3 regions of the Streptomyces sp. NPDC092296 genome follow, and region 1 is predicted to be linked to each of the others. Evidence: riboswitches for the same ligand, from Rfam matches in the RefSeq annotation. Region 1 holds a riboswitch; each other region holds the start of a gene.
The links. A riboswitch is a leader RNA that binds a small molecule or an ion and turns the genes downstream of it on or off. The one in region 1 is predicted to bind cobalamin.

Region 1 (4,648 bases):
CGAACGCCTCCGCCACCGACGAGGTGTCGGGGCGCACCTCCAGCCGCTCCGGGCCGAACCGCTCCGCCAGCGCCCGTACGACCCCGAAGAACCCGGGGTCGCCGGAGGCCAGCACCACCGGCCGGCCGCCCCGGGCCAGCTCGGCGGCGACGGCGTCCAGCGCCGGGGCCAGCGGGCCGAGCACCACCCGGCGGGCCGCCGGCGGCAGCGGCGCGGCGGCCAGGTGGCGGCGGGCACCGGCGACCAGGGTCGCGGCCGCCAGCGTGGCGGTGTCCTCGGGCGGCAGCGGGTGGCGCCCCCGGCCGAGGACGGTGATCGCGCCGCCGCCCGGGTCGGTGCGGCGGCCGGGCGGTGCGGGTGGGCTGGTCATGCGGGGGCGGCCCTCCTCTCGGGGGAGCGGCGGGGGTGGGCGTGCGGCCTACGGGCGTGCGGGCGCGCGGGAGGTGTGGGCGCGCGGGGTCAGCTCTCCGGCTGGGCGGGGGCGGCGGCGCCCTCGGTGCGCAGGGTGCGCCGGGCCCGCCGGTCGGCCTTGCGGAAGGTGTGGAAGTGCCCCGGGTGGTACAGGTGCGAGCGGGTGCCCTCGGCGCCCAGCGCCGGGCCGACCAGGAACAGGGTGTGCTTCCACAGCTTGTGCGCCTTGACGGTGGCCTCCAGGGTGCCGACCGTGCAGTGCAGCACCAGCTCCTCCGGCCAGGTCGCCTGGTGCGCGACCACCACCGGGGTCTCCTCGGCGTAGCCGCCCTCCCGCAGCTCGGCGGCCAGCTGGCCGCTGCGCGCCGCCGACAGGAAGATCGCCATGGTGGTGCCGTGCCGGGCGAACTCCCGCACCTCCTCGCCCGGCGGCATCGGCGTCTTGCCGCCGCCGAGCCGGGTCAGGATCACCGACTGGGCCACCTCGGGCACGGTCAGCTCCCGCTGCGCGATGGCCGCCACCGCCGAGAACGACGACACGCCGGGCACGATCTCGGTCTCCAGGCCCAGCTCCCGGCAGCGCTCCAGCTGCTCCTGCACCGCGCCCCAGAGCGACGGGTCCCCGGAGTGGATGCGGGCCACCTGGAGGCCGTCGCGGGCGGCCTCCTCGTACACCGCGAGGACGTCCTCCATCGGCACCAGCGAGGAGTCCAGCACCCGGGCCCCCGGGCGGGCGTGCTCCAGCACCTCGGCCTGCACCAGGCTGGCCGCCCAGACCACCACGTCGGCCGCGCCGATCGCTCGGGCGGCCCGGAAGGTCAGCAGGTCGGCCGCCCCGGGACCGGCGCCGACGAAGGTCACCTTGCCGCTGGTCGTACCGGTCACAGCTTTCCCCCTCGGGAGTCCCGCCGGGCGGGGCAGATCAGGGTGGACAGATACGGCTGCGGGGCGCCGTCCAGCTCGGCGGCCGGGCGGATCGACTCCTCCGGCAGGCCCAGCGAGGAGCCCCACACCGCGCCCTCGGTGCGGTCGGTCTCCCGCAGCGCGGCGGCGACCTCGGCGGCGATCCGGCCGAACTTGTACGCCACCACGGTGCCCGGCCCGGCCAGCGCCTGCCGCAGTACGGCGGCGCCGGCGGTTACCGGCACCAGGGTGAGCGGCTCGACGCCCTCCGCCAGCACGGTGCCGCTGCGCGCGGCCAGGTCCTGCATGGCGGTGATGCCGGGGACGGTCTCCACCACGGTGTCCGGGACGGCCTGCCGCACCGTCTGGGCCAGATAGGTGAAGGTCGAGTACACATTGGGGTCGCCGATGGTGGCGAACGCCACGGTGCCGTCCTCGCCCGCCTCGCGCAGCAGCGCCGCGACCCGCTCCCCGGCGGCGTCCCAGGCCGCCTCGCGGCGGGCGCGGTCCTCCCGCTCGTTCAGCGCGAACACCACCCGGACGACCTTGCCCGGATCGGTGTGGTGCAGCACGGTGGCCTCGGCGCGGCCGACCTCGCCGCTGTCCATCACCGGGACGACCACGGACCGCGCCTCGCGCAGCACCCGTACGCCCTTCACCGTGACCAGCTCCGGGTCGCCGGGACCCATGCCGACGCCGACCAGGCGGCGGCTCACGCGGACGGGCCGGGGTGGCGGCCGACGGGTCGGCCGGTGACGGGTCGGCCGGTGACGGCAGGCCGCGGCGGCGCGGCATGCGGAGAGCGCATGGCGGAAGTCCTCACTCGGGGTCCTCGCCCCGGTCGACGTGACGGCGGCCAGAGTCTCCTGGCTCCCGGATCAGCGCACCCCCGGGCCTTCCAACCGCACGTTCGCGGCCGTGGCCGACTCCCGCAGCGGGGCTGGTGGAGTCGGGGGTGCTCCCCGGTGACAGTGGCGGGACCGCGCCGGATTCGCACCGGACTTCCTCGTCAATGCCGCCGTGTATGGCCCGGAAATCCCATCACGCCCCCGGCCCCCAGTCAACAAGCCCCCCTGTGGCGTACACCGCACCGCACCTGCACCGATGCCGCCGCGCCCCCGCCCCGGCCCGGCCTCCGCCCCGCTGCGGGGGCGGCCGGAGCGTAGGGAAAGGCAGGATCTCCGGTATTCCGGCTGTCCGGGCTGCGATAACCGAATAAAAGGTACATAAATCGGGGCGCCCGGCGCGCTCGAACCCCAGAGCCGCCCGCAATCACGAGCGGATTCGCCGCCGCCAATTCGGGCCGCCGGGAGTAGCGTGTACCAGTGAGGGCGTCCCGCACGCCGGCCCACCGCCGGCGGCGTCCCCGACGCGCAGACACGCCGGGCGGTGCACACGCCCCGGGAACGGGTTCGCACCATGACCGTGGGCGGCATCCCCGCACGCAGACCGATTCTCTCCCTCCCCCTCCTCCCCGCTCCGCCGGGACACGGCGGTCCCTCCGCAGTGCTGCGGCACCGCCTCACGGGGCAGAAAGACCCCATGGGCGATGCAGACGACGCAGAGCAGAGCCCGGTCGGAGCCATCGGCCGGGTGACCGTGCCGATCCCGGCGGACGGCCCGGGTGAGGTGCTGCTGCCGGTGCGCGGCGGGACGGAGGCGTACGCCGCCTGGTCCGACACGCCGATCGCCAAGCATGTACGGGTCATCGTGGTGGACTCCACCTCGGCCCGCTCCGTCGTCGTCCAGCCCTTCCCCGCTCCCTGATCTCGCGATAAGGAGCCCCTATGTTGTTCTGGCATGTTCCCGCCCCCAATGAGGCGATGCTCATCTCCGGCTCCAAGCGGCAGGCCCAGGACACCCAGTTCAGGATCGTCACCGGGCACGGCAGTTTCGTCATGCCGATCAAGCAGAAGGCCCGCATGCTGTCGCTGGCGCTGCGCGAGGCGGAGATCACCGAGGACTGCGTCACCCAGCAGGGCATCCTGCTCAACGTCCGCGCCGTCACGGTGTTCAAGGTCGGCGACGACGTGGTGTCCATCGCCAACGCCGCCCGCCGCTTCCTGTCGGAGCAGAGCCGGATGGAGGAACTGGTCGGCCGCATCTTCGCGGGCCACCTCCGCTCCATCATCGGCGGACTCACCGTCGAGCAGATCATCCGGGAACGCGACCGGGTGGCCCAGGAGGTCAAGGAGGGCAGCCACAGCGAGATGGAGAAGCTGGGCATCGTCGTCGACGCGCTCCAGATCCAGGAGATCGAGGACGCCACCGGCTACATCGAGAACCTGGCGGCCCCGCACGCCGCCGCCGTCGCCAGCCAGGCCCGGATCGCGCGGGCCAGGGCCGACCAGGAGGCCACCGAGCGCGAGCAGCAGGCCGCCGCGCTGAAGGCCGCGTACGAGCGGGACACGGCGATCAAGCGGGCCGGCTTCCTGGCCGAGACCGAGCGGTCCAACGCCCACGCCGCCCAGGCGGGCCCGCTGGCCCAGGCCAGGGCCTCCCAGGAGGTCATCGAGGAGCAGACCGCGCTCGCCGAGCGCCAGGCGTCGCTGGCCGCCCAGCGGCTGGAGGCCGAGGTCAGGCGCCCCGCCGACGCCGAGGCGTACCGGCAGCGCACCCTGGCCGAGGCCGCCCGTGACCGGGCCAAGTTCGAGGCCGACGGTGACGCCTACGCCCAGCGGACCCTCGCCCAGGCCGAGGCGGACGCCAACAACGCCCGCGCCGCCTCGCTGCGGGACGGCAACCAGGAGCTCATCGCGGCCAACCGCATCGTGGAGAACCTCCCCGCCCTCGCCGACGCGGCCGCCCGGGGCATCTCCGGCTCCACGCTGACCGTGCTCAACGGCACCAGCGGCGTCAACGAGGTGGCGGCGGGCCTGGTCGGGCAGGCGATGGCCATCCTCGACGCCCTCAAGAAGACCCCGGCCGTCGGCTCGGGCCAGGCCTACCAGCAGCAGACCCAGAAGCCGGCCGAACAGGAACCCCAGCAACCCCAGGACTCCCAGGACACCCAGGCACCCCAGGACACCTGACCCCCACCCTCCCCAGCCGTGCCCCCCGGTCCACCACCGGGGGGCACGGTGCGCGCAGCGGCGGATTCACGCCGGACCGGAGCGTCCGCGAAATCCCCACGGCTCGCGGGCCCCGCCGTCCGGTACGCCTCGAATGTGCTGGGCCGGCTGAGCGGCCGGGGCGGGCGGTGCGGGAGGGGGCCGAATGTGTGGGGGGTTCACCCATACGGGTGTCTGATTCGGCCCGGTCGGAACCTGTATGGGCCCTGTGACGTCATTATCTCTCGGGTGCTGCGCCGAACCGCTGCGTCGGACGGACGCGC
Region 2 (4,648 bases), on a different contig from region 1:
GCCCCGGTGGCCCAGTACCCCGCCCTCCAGGATCAGCAGGACCACGACCTCCAGGACCAGCGCGATGCCCAGCACCTTGGCGCTGAGGGTGACCCGGAGCCAGCCGAGCACGCCGACGCCCGCGACGCAGAGCGCCGACCAGAGCCACCAGGGCGAGGAGAGGCCGGTGAGGTCCGTGACACCGCTCGACGCGAAGTAGCCGAAGCAGGCGACGAGTCCGATCTCCACCAGGTTGTAGGACAGCACCGCGACATAGGCCGTCCCGACGCCGGTGGCCTTGCCCAGGCCACGGGCGACATAGGCGTAGAAGGCGCCGGCGTTGCGGACGTAGCGGCTCATCGCGGTGAAGCCGGCGGCGAAGAGGGCCAGCAGCGCGCCGGAGAGGATGTAGCCGAGGGGGGTGGCGAGGCCGCCCATTGCCATGGCGGCCGGGGCGACTCCGGCCACGGCGGTCAGTGGGGCGGCGGCGGCCACCACGAAGAAGACCAGGTCGGAGACGCCGATGGCGGCGCTCTTCAGGGTGGTGCCGTCGGGGGCGGGCGGCTTGGCGGTTGGGGTGCTCGGGTGCGTCGCGGGGGCGCCGGAGTCGGTGGGGGCGGACATGGGACTCCTCGTTGAACGGGTGGGACGGGTGGGTCAGGCAGGACGGGGAGTAGGGGAGGGGGCGCTACCAGGCGCGCTGCATGCCCGGCTCGGGGGTGGGCAGGGCAGCCACCGGGCAGCCGTTGGTCGCCACCACGCGACCGGCGTGCAGCACCAGCAGCCGCCGGGGGTGGGCGGCGACCGCCTCGGTGACGCCGCCGGCCGCGACGGCGACCAGGTCGGCGCGGTCGCCGGGCCGCAGTCCGTAGCGCTCCAGGCCCAGGGCGGCGGCGGCTTCGGTCGTGACCAGCGAGGCCGCGATGTGCAGCTCCTGATCGGACATCAGCTCGGAGCGCAGGCCGATGATGGTCGCCCGCTCCAGCATGTCGCCGGTTCCGTACGGCCACCAGGCGTCGCGGATGTTGTCGGAGCCGGCGAAGACGCGGACGCCCGCCTCGCGCAGCCGCAGCACGGGAGGCATCGGCCCGGCCGGACCGTTGGTGAGGATGGACACCCCGGCGCGGGCGAGCACCGCCGCCGTACGGGCGAACACGGCACCGCCGACCTCGCCGAGGCAGTACGCATGGCTGACCGTGACCCGCCCGCCGAGGCCGAGCGCGGCGGTCCGGTCCGCGATGGCGCGCAGCTGCGCGGCACCCGCCTCGCCGGGGTCGTGCAGATGCAGGTCGACGCCGACGCCGTGCCGCTCCGCGAGCCCGAAGACGATGTCGAGCTGCGCGTCGGCGTCGCCGTCGAAGCCCTGGGGATCGAGGCCCCCGACGAGGTCGGCGCCGTCGCGCAGCGCCGCGTCCAGCAGGTCGGGGACGCCCGGTGCGCTGACCACTCCGCTCTGCGGGAAGGCCACGAGCTGGAGGGAGATCAGGTCGCCCACCCGTTCGCGGACCTCCAGCAGCGCGTGCAGGTTGGCCAGGCGGGAGTGGGGGTCGATGTCGACATGGGAGCGGGTGTGCCCCGTGCCGTGGCCGACCATGCGGTGGACCAGCGCCTGGGCGCGCTCGGTGACCGGGGTGGTGAGGCGCTGCCGGGCGTCGAGTTCGGCCGCCACCCGTTCGCGGACGCTGCTGCCGCCGGTGTGGGGCTGCCAGGGCGCTCCGAGGAAGGTCTTGTCCAGATGGGAGTGGCCGTCCACCAGGGCGGGGAGCAGCAGTGCTCCCGCCAGCTCGATCCGGCCCCGGTCGGGGGCGGTGGGCGGGCCGGTGGGCGAGCCGCGGTCCGAGCTGCGCTCCGAGCTGCGGCCCGTGCCGCGATCGTGGACGGCCGCGATGCGGCCGTCACGCAGGGACACGTCCGCGCGCCGGCCGTCGGGCAGGGTGACATCGGCCAACACGGTGGGGTGTGCGGGGGTGCTGTGCATGGGTTTTCCGAACGCATGAGGGATCGGGCAGCCGCTCGGCGGACGCACGCACTGTGGCGGTTCCGCCGACCGGGGACCCGAGGGCACGCACAAGCTACTTGGTATACCAAATACCAGGCAAGGGGTTCTTTCCCCTGGTGGGCACTAGGATGATCCGCAGAAGGGCACCACGGTGGGCAGCGGGAAGGCGCAAGATGGCGGAGACCGGGTGGGGCACCAGCATCGGGGCCGGGGACAGATCCCTGCGCGATCAGGTGTACGAGGCGCTTCGCGAGCGGATCATCGAGGGGCAGCTCGAACCCGGCCGGCGGGTGGTCGAACGCAACCTCGCCGCCGAGTTCGAGGTCTCCCGCATCCCGGTGCGCGAGGCCATGCAGCGGCTGGAGACCGAGGGCTTCCTCATCACCCGGCCCCGGCGCGGCACCACCGTCTCCCAGGTCGGGGTGGCGGACACCGCGCACTTTTTCGACGTCCGCGAGACCCTGGAGGCACTCGCCGCCGAGCTGGCCGCACGGCACGCCGACCCGGCCGGGCTGCGGCGGCTGGAGCAGCTGCTCGGGCGCGCCCGCCGGGCCGCCGAGCGCGGCCGGGCCCGCGATGTCGCGGCCCTCAACGCCGACTTCCACCGCCAGATCGTCGTCCTGTCCGGGAACCCGCTGCTCCAAAACCTGATGCAGCCACTGGACGGACGGCTGCACCGGCTGTTCCGGCTCACCGCCGAGCCGGGGGACGCACCGCTGATGTGCGGTGAGCACGAGGAGCTGTTCCAGGCCCTGCGGTCGGGCGACCCGCAGACCGCCGCGCACCTCGCCCGACGCCATGTGGCCAACACCCGTGCGGCGGCCCTGGAGGTCCTGGCCGCCCGCGCCGCAGCCGAGGAGCAGCGGCCCCCGGCTGCCGGGCGGTAGGGCACGGCGGGGGCGGGCCGACCGGGGCGCTGCCGGGCCAGCTGCTGGTGGCGAGCAGGCTGCGGTAGACGGTCCGGGCGTTCTTGCCGGTGTCGCCGCCGGGGGTGATGTCCACGGCGGCCGTACCGGCGGCGGCGAGGGCACTGAACGCCCACTCGTTGGAGAGCCCGCCGCCCGCGTAACCGCCGTCGGGCCCCTGAAGGGACTTCAGATAGGCGACACCGTTGGCGGTGGAGGTGGCGATCTGCGCCGGGGTGGAGGTGGCGCCGGCCGGTGCGGTGCTCAGCAGGAGGGCGCCGACGGCCAGCGGTACGGCGGTGGCCAGGGCTCGGGACCTGCGCGCGGTGGTGCGCACGCTCATGGGAAGGGCTCCTTGGGTAGGGGCGGCAGCGCGCCCCTGGCCCGGTGGGCCGCTGCGGACCACCCCGTGCCGAGGCGGTAGCCGCCCGATCGCGTGGCCAGGCTTCCGCGGATGCAGCGCCGCCGGGCGGGTGATCGGGCTCGGTCGGCTCGGGAGGAGCCGCCCATACCGTTGCGCGTCAGCCCCGGATTCACACCGGGTTCCCCCACGCGGCGACAGGGCGAGCGTAGGTGGCGGACGACCGCGGCGTAAGGGGGCCTGACGGGGTGACAAAAGGCGACCGTGGGCGCCGTTGACGGGAGACCGGACGGCGTGGTCACATAAAACGCATTTTCGATTCAGCGACCAGGGGAAGCCGGTCCAAGTCCGGCGCTGACCCGCAACCGTAGGCCCTCCGTGAGGCGGGCGAGCCGGATTACCTGCGCTGAACTGCAAGTCACGCTCGCCGTCGAGGACTACGGCACGGACGACCGGTCGGCATACCCCGCGCAGCCGTCCGCCCTTCCGCGGCCTGCCCTCCCCGCCGGCCGGACCGAGGGGCACCGTGCTTCGACCCGTCAGACGCGGCCGCAGGCAGCCGCGCGCCATCGCCCTGTTCAGCGCCGCCGCGCTTGTCGTCGGCACCCTGACCACCGGTCTGCTGTCGGCCGCCGGTACCGCGCACGCCGACCCGATCGGTGGCTGCACACCCACCAGCGGCGCGATCGTCGCCGTGGACTTCGGCCACTGGGGCGGCCCGGTGGCCCGGGGCTGCGACGCGCACCCCACCACCGGGATGAACCTGCTGCACAACGCCGGGTTCACCACCACCGGCACCGTGCACGACGGCCCCGGCTTCATCTGCCGGATCGGCAGCGACGCCTTCGACGGCGGCGCCCAGTACCCGACCCCGGCCGATGAGCCCTGCGTACTGACGCCGCCCGCCAACGCCTACTGGTCGTTCTGGATCGCCCCGGCCGGGCAGCAGAGCTGGACGTACTCCCCGCTGGGCGCGCTGAGCGACCACCCGAAGGACGGCGAGGTCGAGGCCTGGGTGTTCGGCCCGACCGACCTCGGCGGTACGACCGGCGGCCCGTCCTTCACTCCCGACTCCGTCCGCGCCCAGGGCACCGCGACCACCCCGCCCACCACGCCACCCACCACGCCGCCGACCACCCCGCCGGTGACCCCCGGCGGCGGTACGGCGGACGTGGACGCCGCCGCCCGGTGGCTCACCGAGCAGCTCACCGACGGTGACCACGTCTTCGACGGCTTCGGCACGGACTACGCGGCCACCGCCGGGGTCGGCCTCGCGCTCGCCGCAGCCGGCGGCCCGGACAGCACCGTCCGCGCGATCGACGGCTTCCTGACCGAGCACATCACCGACTACCTCTTCCCCGACCCCACCGTGACCGTGCCCAGCCCGGCCGCCGCCGCGAACCT
Region 3 (4,648 bases), on a different contig from region 1:
CGTCATCGGCTCGGGGCGGGAGATGTCCCCGGCCAGCACCGGCGGCCGCACATAGCGGGTGCCGTACGACTGGACCCAGCCGTGCCGGGTGGCCAGGTAGCCGGTGAGCTGTTCGGCGAAGTACTGCACCATGTCGTTGCGCTCGGGCTCGCCGTGCACCAGGACGTCGAGTCCGGCCTTCTCCTGGAAGCCGATGACCTCGCGTACCTCGGCCTCGATGCGCTGCTCGTACGCCGCGCCGTCGATCCGGCCGGCCCGCAGGTCGGCGCGGGCGGTACGCAGTTCGGCGGTCTGCGGGAAGGAGCCGATGGTGGTGGTCGGCAGCAGCGGCAGCCGCAGCCGAGCCTGCTGGGCGGTGGCCCGCTGCTGGTACGGCTGGGAGCGGCGGGTGTCGGCGTCGGTGACGGCCGCGCTGCGGGCGCGGACCGCCGGGTCGCGGGTGAGCGGGGAGTCGGCGCGGGAGGCGAGGTCGGCGCGGTTGGCGGCGAGTTCGGCCGCGATGGTGTCGGTGCCCTGGGTCAGCCCCTTGGCCAGGGTGACGATCTCGGCGGTCTTCTGGCGGGCGAAGGCGAGCCAGCGCAGGATCTGCGGGTCGAGGTCGCGTTCGGCGGCGGCGTCCAGCGGGACGTGCAGCAGCGAGCAGGAGGCGGCCACGTCCACCCGGTCGGCCAGACCGAGCAGGGTCGCCAGGGTGGCGAGCGACTTCCCCAGGTCGTTGATCCAGACGTTGCGGCCGTCGACCACGCCGGCGACCAGGCGCTTACCGGGCAGTCCGCCGGCGGCGGCCAGGTCCTCCAGGTTGGCGGCGGCCGGGCCGGTGAAGTCCAGCGCCAGGCCGTCGACCGGGGCCTTGGCGAGCACGGGCAGCGCCGAACCGAGGCGGTCGAAGTACGAGGCGACCAGCAGCCTGGGCCGGTCGGTGCGGCCGCCCAGCTCGCGGTAGGCGCGGGCGGCGGCATCCAGCTCGGCCGGGGTGCGGTCCTGCACCAGCGCGGGTTCGTCCAGCTGTACCCACTCGGCGCCGGCGGCGCGCAGGTCGGCCAGGAGCTCGGCGTAGACGGGGAGCAGCCGGTCCAGCAGGGTGAGCGGCTGGAAGTCCTCCGCGACGCCGGGGGCGGGCTTGGCCAGCAGCAGATAGCTGACCGGGCCGACCAGCACCGGGCGGGCGGTGAGGCCCAGCGCCAGGGCTTCCGTCAGCTCGCCCACCTGCTTGGCCGGGTTCGCGGTGAAGACGGTGTCGGGGTCGAGTTCGGGCACCAAGTAGTGGTAATTGGTGTCAAACCACTTGGTCATCTCCAGCGGCGCCACGTCCTGGGTGCCACGGGCCATGGCGAAGTAGCCGTCCAGCGGGTCGGCGTCGACCGCCGCGCGGTGGCGGGCGGGGATCGCGCCGACGGCGACCGTGGTGTCCAGCACGTGGTCGTAGAGCGAGGAGTCACCGGTGGGCACCTCGTGGATGCCCGCGTCGGCGAGCTGCCGCCAGTTGGACCGGCGCAGGTCGGCCGCCGTCTCCCGGAGGGCGTCGGCGGTGAGCCGGCCCTTCCAGTAGCCCTCGATGGCCTTCTTGAGCTCCCGGTCGGGGCCCTGGCGGGGGTAGCCGTACACGGTGGCCCGTGCTGCCGCGGCTGCGGACTTGCTGGTCATGGACTCTCCTTCGCGAGCATGTCTCCCTACCGACCCCGGGTCGGTTCGAAGGGCGCGAAGGGTGCGAAGGAACGGCAGACCCGGCGGGCCGCGTCGCGCGGGTGCCCTGCCTGGTGTGCCCTGCCTGTGTACGCCGACCCGCCCACGAGGTCACCGGGATCTCCGCGTGCGTGGCCGCACGCGGGCAGTGGCAGGTCTTCGGACTCGCGGGCACGTCTCGTGGGGTCGAGGCTCCTACTGGCCGTCGCTTCCCAGACCCGGTGGGCCCAGTGCGTATGACGGCGGTCGTTCCCGCTCACCGCTGCGGGGCAGTCCCGGATTCCCACCGGGTTCCCTCTTGCGACGCGCCTGCCTGGCGGACAGGGCGAACCAGCTGCAACCGCCAGCCTAGGCGCTCGATCAAGCCGAGGAGGGTCGTTGTCCATAGTGCGGACGGGGGAATGAGACCTGGCCGGGCCGACCCGCGCGGGCCGGCCCGGCGAAGGGCGGCCCAGTAGGGGTTGGCCCAGTGGGGGTCAGCCGCCCGGACGGAGTCCGCACCCACCGACACCTGGGCCTCGGGGGGTGGCGGTGTCGTCGGCCGCGAGGGTGAGCCGGTGGGTCGCTCCGCCGGTGCCGAGGGCGGCGGCACCGGCGGTGGGCGCGGCGGAGCGACCGGTTGGGTCTGCGGACAGCCGTACGGGTCCGGTCAGAAGGCACGGTCGGCCCCCCGGGCGGTGGGGCGTGTCGCACCCGGACACGGTGACGGCCGCCGGGCGGACGCGTCCGGCACCGGCTGCGCCCACCCGACGGTGCGCTCAGGTTCCCGACCTCACCGAGCCGCGCGCCCCCGGCGAACCCGGGACTCAGGCGTCGATGATGACCGGGATGATCATCGGCTTGCGGCGGTGCGCCCGCCAGGCCCAGGAACTGACGGCCCGGACGATGAGCTGCTCCAGTTGGTGGGCCTCGCCGATCCCTTCCTGCGCGGCGTTGGCCAGGGCCTTCTCGATCACCGGGATGACCGGCTCGAAGGTGGTGTCGTCGTGGACGAAGCCGCGCGCCAGGAAGTCGGGAGCCTCGGCCAGCGCGCCGGTGTCGGCGTCCACGATGGCGATGACGGTGATGACACCCTCTTCCGCCAGGGTGCGGCGGTCCTTCAGCGACGCCTCGGTGGCGCCGCCGACGGTCATGCCGTCGACGTACACGTACCCGGCCGGCACCTTGCCCGTCAGGGAGGCGCGCCCGTCGACCAGGTCGACCACCACGCCGTCCTCCGCGATCAGCGCGCGGTCGGGCTCCACCCCGGTCCGGATGGCCAGGTCGGCGTTGGCCCGCAGATGGCGCCACTCGCCGTGCACCGGCATCACATGGCGGGGCCGGATGATGTTGTAGCAGTAGACCAGCTCACCGGCGCTGGCGTGCCCGGAGACGTGGACCTTGGCATTGCCCTTGTGGACCACGTGCGCGCCCCAGCGGGTGAGGCCGTTGATGACGCGGTAGATGGCGTTCTCGTTGCCCGGGATCAGCGAGCTGGCCAGCAGGACGGTGTCGCCCTTGCCGATCCGGATGATGTGGTCGCGGTTGGCCATCCGGGACAGCGCGGCCATCGGCTCGCCCTGGGAGCCGGTACAGATCAGGGTGACCTGCTTGTCGGGCAGCCCGTCCAGCTCCTTGTGGTCGACCAGCAGGTTCGGCGGGACCTTGAGGTAGCCGAGCTCCCGGGCGATGCCCATGTTGCGGACCATGGAGCGGCCGACGAAGGCGACCTTGCGGCCGTGCTGGTGGGCGGCGTCCAGCACCTGCTGGATGCGGTGCACATGGCTGGCGAAGCTGGAGACGATCACCCGGCGCGGCGCGGTGCGGAACACCTGCTCGATGGCGGGCGCGAGGTCGCGCTCGGAGATGCTGAAGCCGGGGACCTCGGCGTTGGTGGAGTCGACCAGGAAGAGGTCGACGCCCTCCTCGCCCAACCGGGCGAAGGCACGCAGGTCGGTGATCCGCTCGTCCAGCGGGAACTGGTCCATCTTGAAGTCGCCGGTGTGCAGCACCAGCCCGGCCCGGGTGCGCAGCGCAACCGCCAGGCCGTCCGGGATGGAGTGGTTGACCGCGACGAACTCGCAGTCGAAGGGGCCGAACCGGCGGCGGTCGCCCTCGCGGACCCGGACGGTGCGGGGGGTGATGCGGTGCTCCTTCAGCTTGGCCTGGAGGAAGGCCAGGGTGAGCTTGGAGCCGACCACGGGGATGTCGGAGCGCTCGCGCAGCAGGTACGGCACGCCGCCGATGTGGTCCTCGTGGCCGTGGGTGAGGACGATGGCCTCGATGTCGTCCAGCCGGTCGCGGATCGCGGTGAAGTCGGGGAGGATCACGTCCACCCCGGGCTGGTTCTCCTCGGGGAACAGCACGCCGCAGTCGACGATGAGCAGGCGTCCGGCGTGCTCGAAGACGGTCATGTTACGGCCGATTTCGCCCAGTCCGCCCAGCGCGATGATGCGCAGGGCGCCGTCGGCCAGCGGGGGCGGGGGTCCCAGTTCGGGGTGCGGGTGACTCATGTCCATCACGCTACTGGAGAGTTGCGGAAGGTCCCGCCGAAGACCCGGCGCCGTCGGGGCAGGCCGGACCGCCCGAGCCCGCCGGGGGCTCGGGCGGCCGTACCCGGCGCGCCGGGTGCGGCTCCCCGGCTACGCGGCCACGCCCTGCCCGGCGGCGGGGGCGGCCGGGGCCGTCCGCAGCACGGCGAGGGTCAGCACGCCCAGGACGCAGCCGTCCTCGTCCAGCACCGGCACGGCCGGCAGCGACCGGGTGTGCATGGCGCCGACCGCCGCGGCCAGCGGCGTGCGGGGGCCCGGGTAGGGGCCCCGGTCGTGGACGATGTCCCGGACGCGGATGCGCTCGGTGTACCAGGAGCGGGTGCGGTACGGGGCCAGCTGGGCCCGGGTGAGGACCCCGGCGCAGCGGCCGTCGTCGCCGCGTACCAGCAGGTAGTCGACGTGGGCGCTGTTCAGGATGTCCAGCGCGGTGTCGA

Region 2: linked by a shared signal. The riboswitch ahead of ACIQGZ_RS28115 (prenyltransferase/squalene oxidase repeat-containing protein) and the one ahead of cobI (precorrin-2 C(20)-methyltransferase) in region 1 are both predicted to bind cobalamin.
Region 3: linked by a shared signal. The riboswitch ahead of metE (5-methyltetrahydropteroyltriglutamate--homocysteine S-methyltransferase) and the one ahead of cobI (precorrin-2 C(20)-methyltransferase) in region 1 are both predicted to bind cobalamin.

What each region holds. Positions count from the first base shown of each region.
Region 1 is NZ_JBIVRB010000010.1:55,794-60,441, forward strand. Features, by position in the region: gene cbiE (precorrin-6y C5,15-methyltransferase (decarboxylating) subunit CbiE) at 1-370, opposite strand, end outside; gene cobM (precorrin-4 C(11)-methyltransferase) at 460-1,296, opposite strand; gene cobI (precorrin-2 C(20)-methyltransferase) at 1,293-2,030, opposite strand; cobalamin riboswitch at 2,174-2,327, opposite strand; gene ACIQGZ_RS20985 (hypothetical protein) at 2,857-3,081, shown strand; gene ACIQGZ_RS20990 (SPFH domain-containing protein) at 3,102-4,346, shown strand.
Region 2 is NZ_JBIVRB010000021.1:61,175-65,822, reverse strand. Features, by position in the region: gene ACIQGZ_RS28135 (APC family permease) at 1-603, opposite strand, end outside; gene ACIQGZ_RS28130 (amidohydrolase family protein) at 668-1,957, opposite strand; gene ACIQGZ_RS28125 (GntR family transcriptional regulator) at 2,152-2,865, shown strand; partial or broken gene ACIQGZ_RS28120 (hypothetical protein) at 2,885-3,226, opposite strand; cobalamin riboswitch at 3,355-3,432, opposite strand; cobalamin riboswitch at 3,520-3,668, shown strand; gene ACIQGZ_RS28115 (prenyltransferase/squalene oxidase repeat-containing protein) at 3,771-4,648, shown strand, end outside.
Region 3 is NZ_JBIVRB010000002.1:346,715-351,362, reverse strand. Features, by position in the region: gene metE (5-methyltetrahydropteroyltriglutamate--homocysteine S-methyltransferase) at 1-1,644, opposite strand, end outside; cobalamin riboswitch at 1,833-2,016, opposite strand; gene ACIQGZ_RS09165 (ribonuclease J) at 2,490-4,175, opposite strand; gene ACIQGZ_RS09160 (CBS domain-containing protein) at 4,305-4,648, opposite strand, start outside.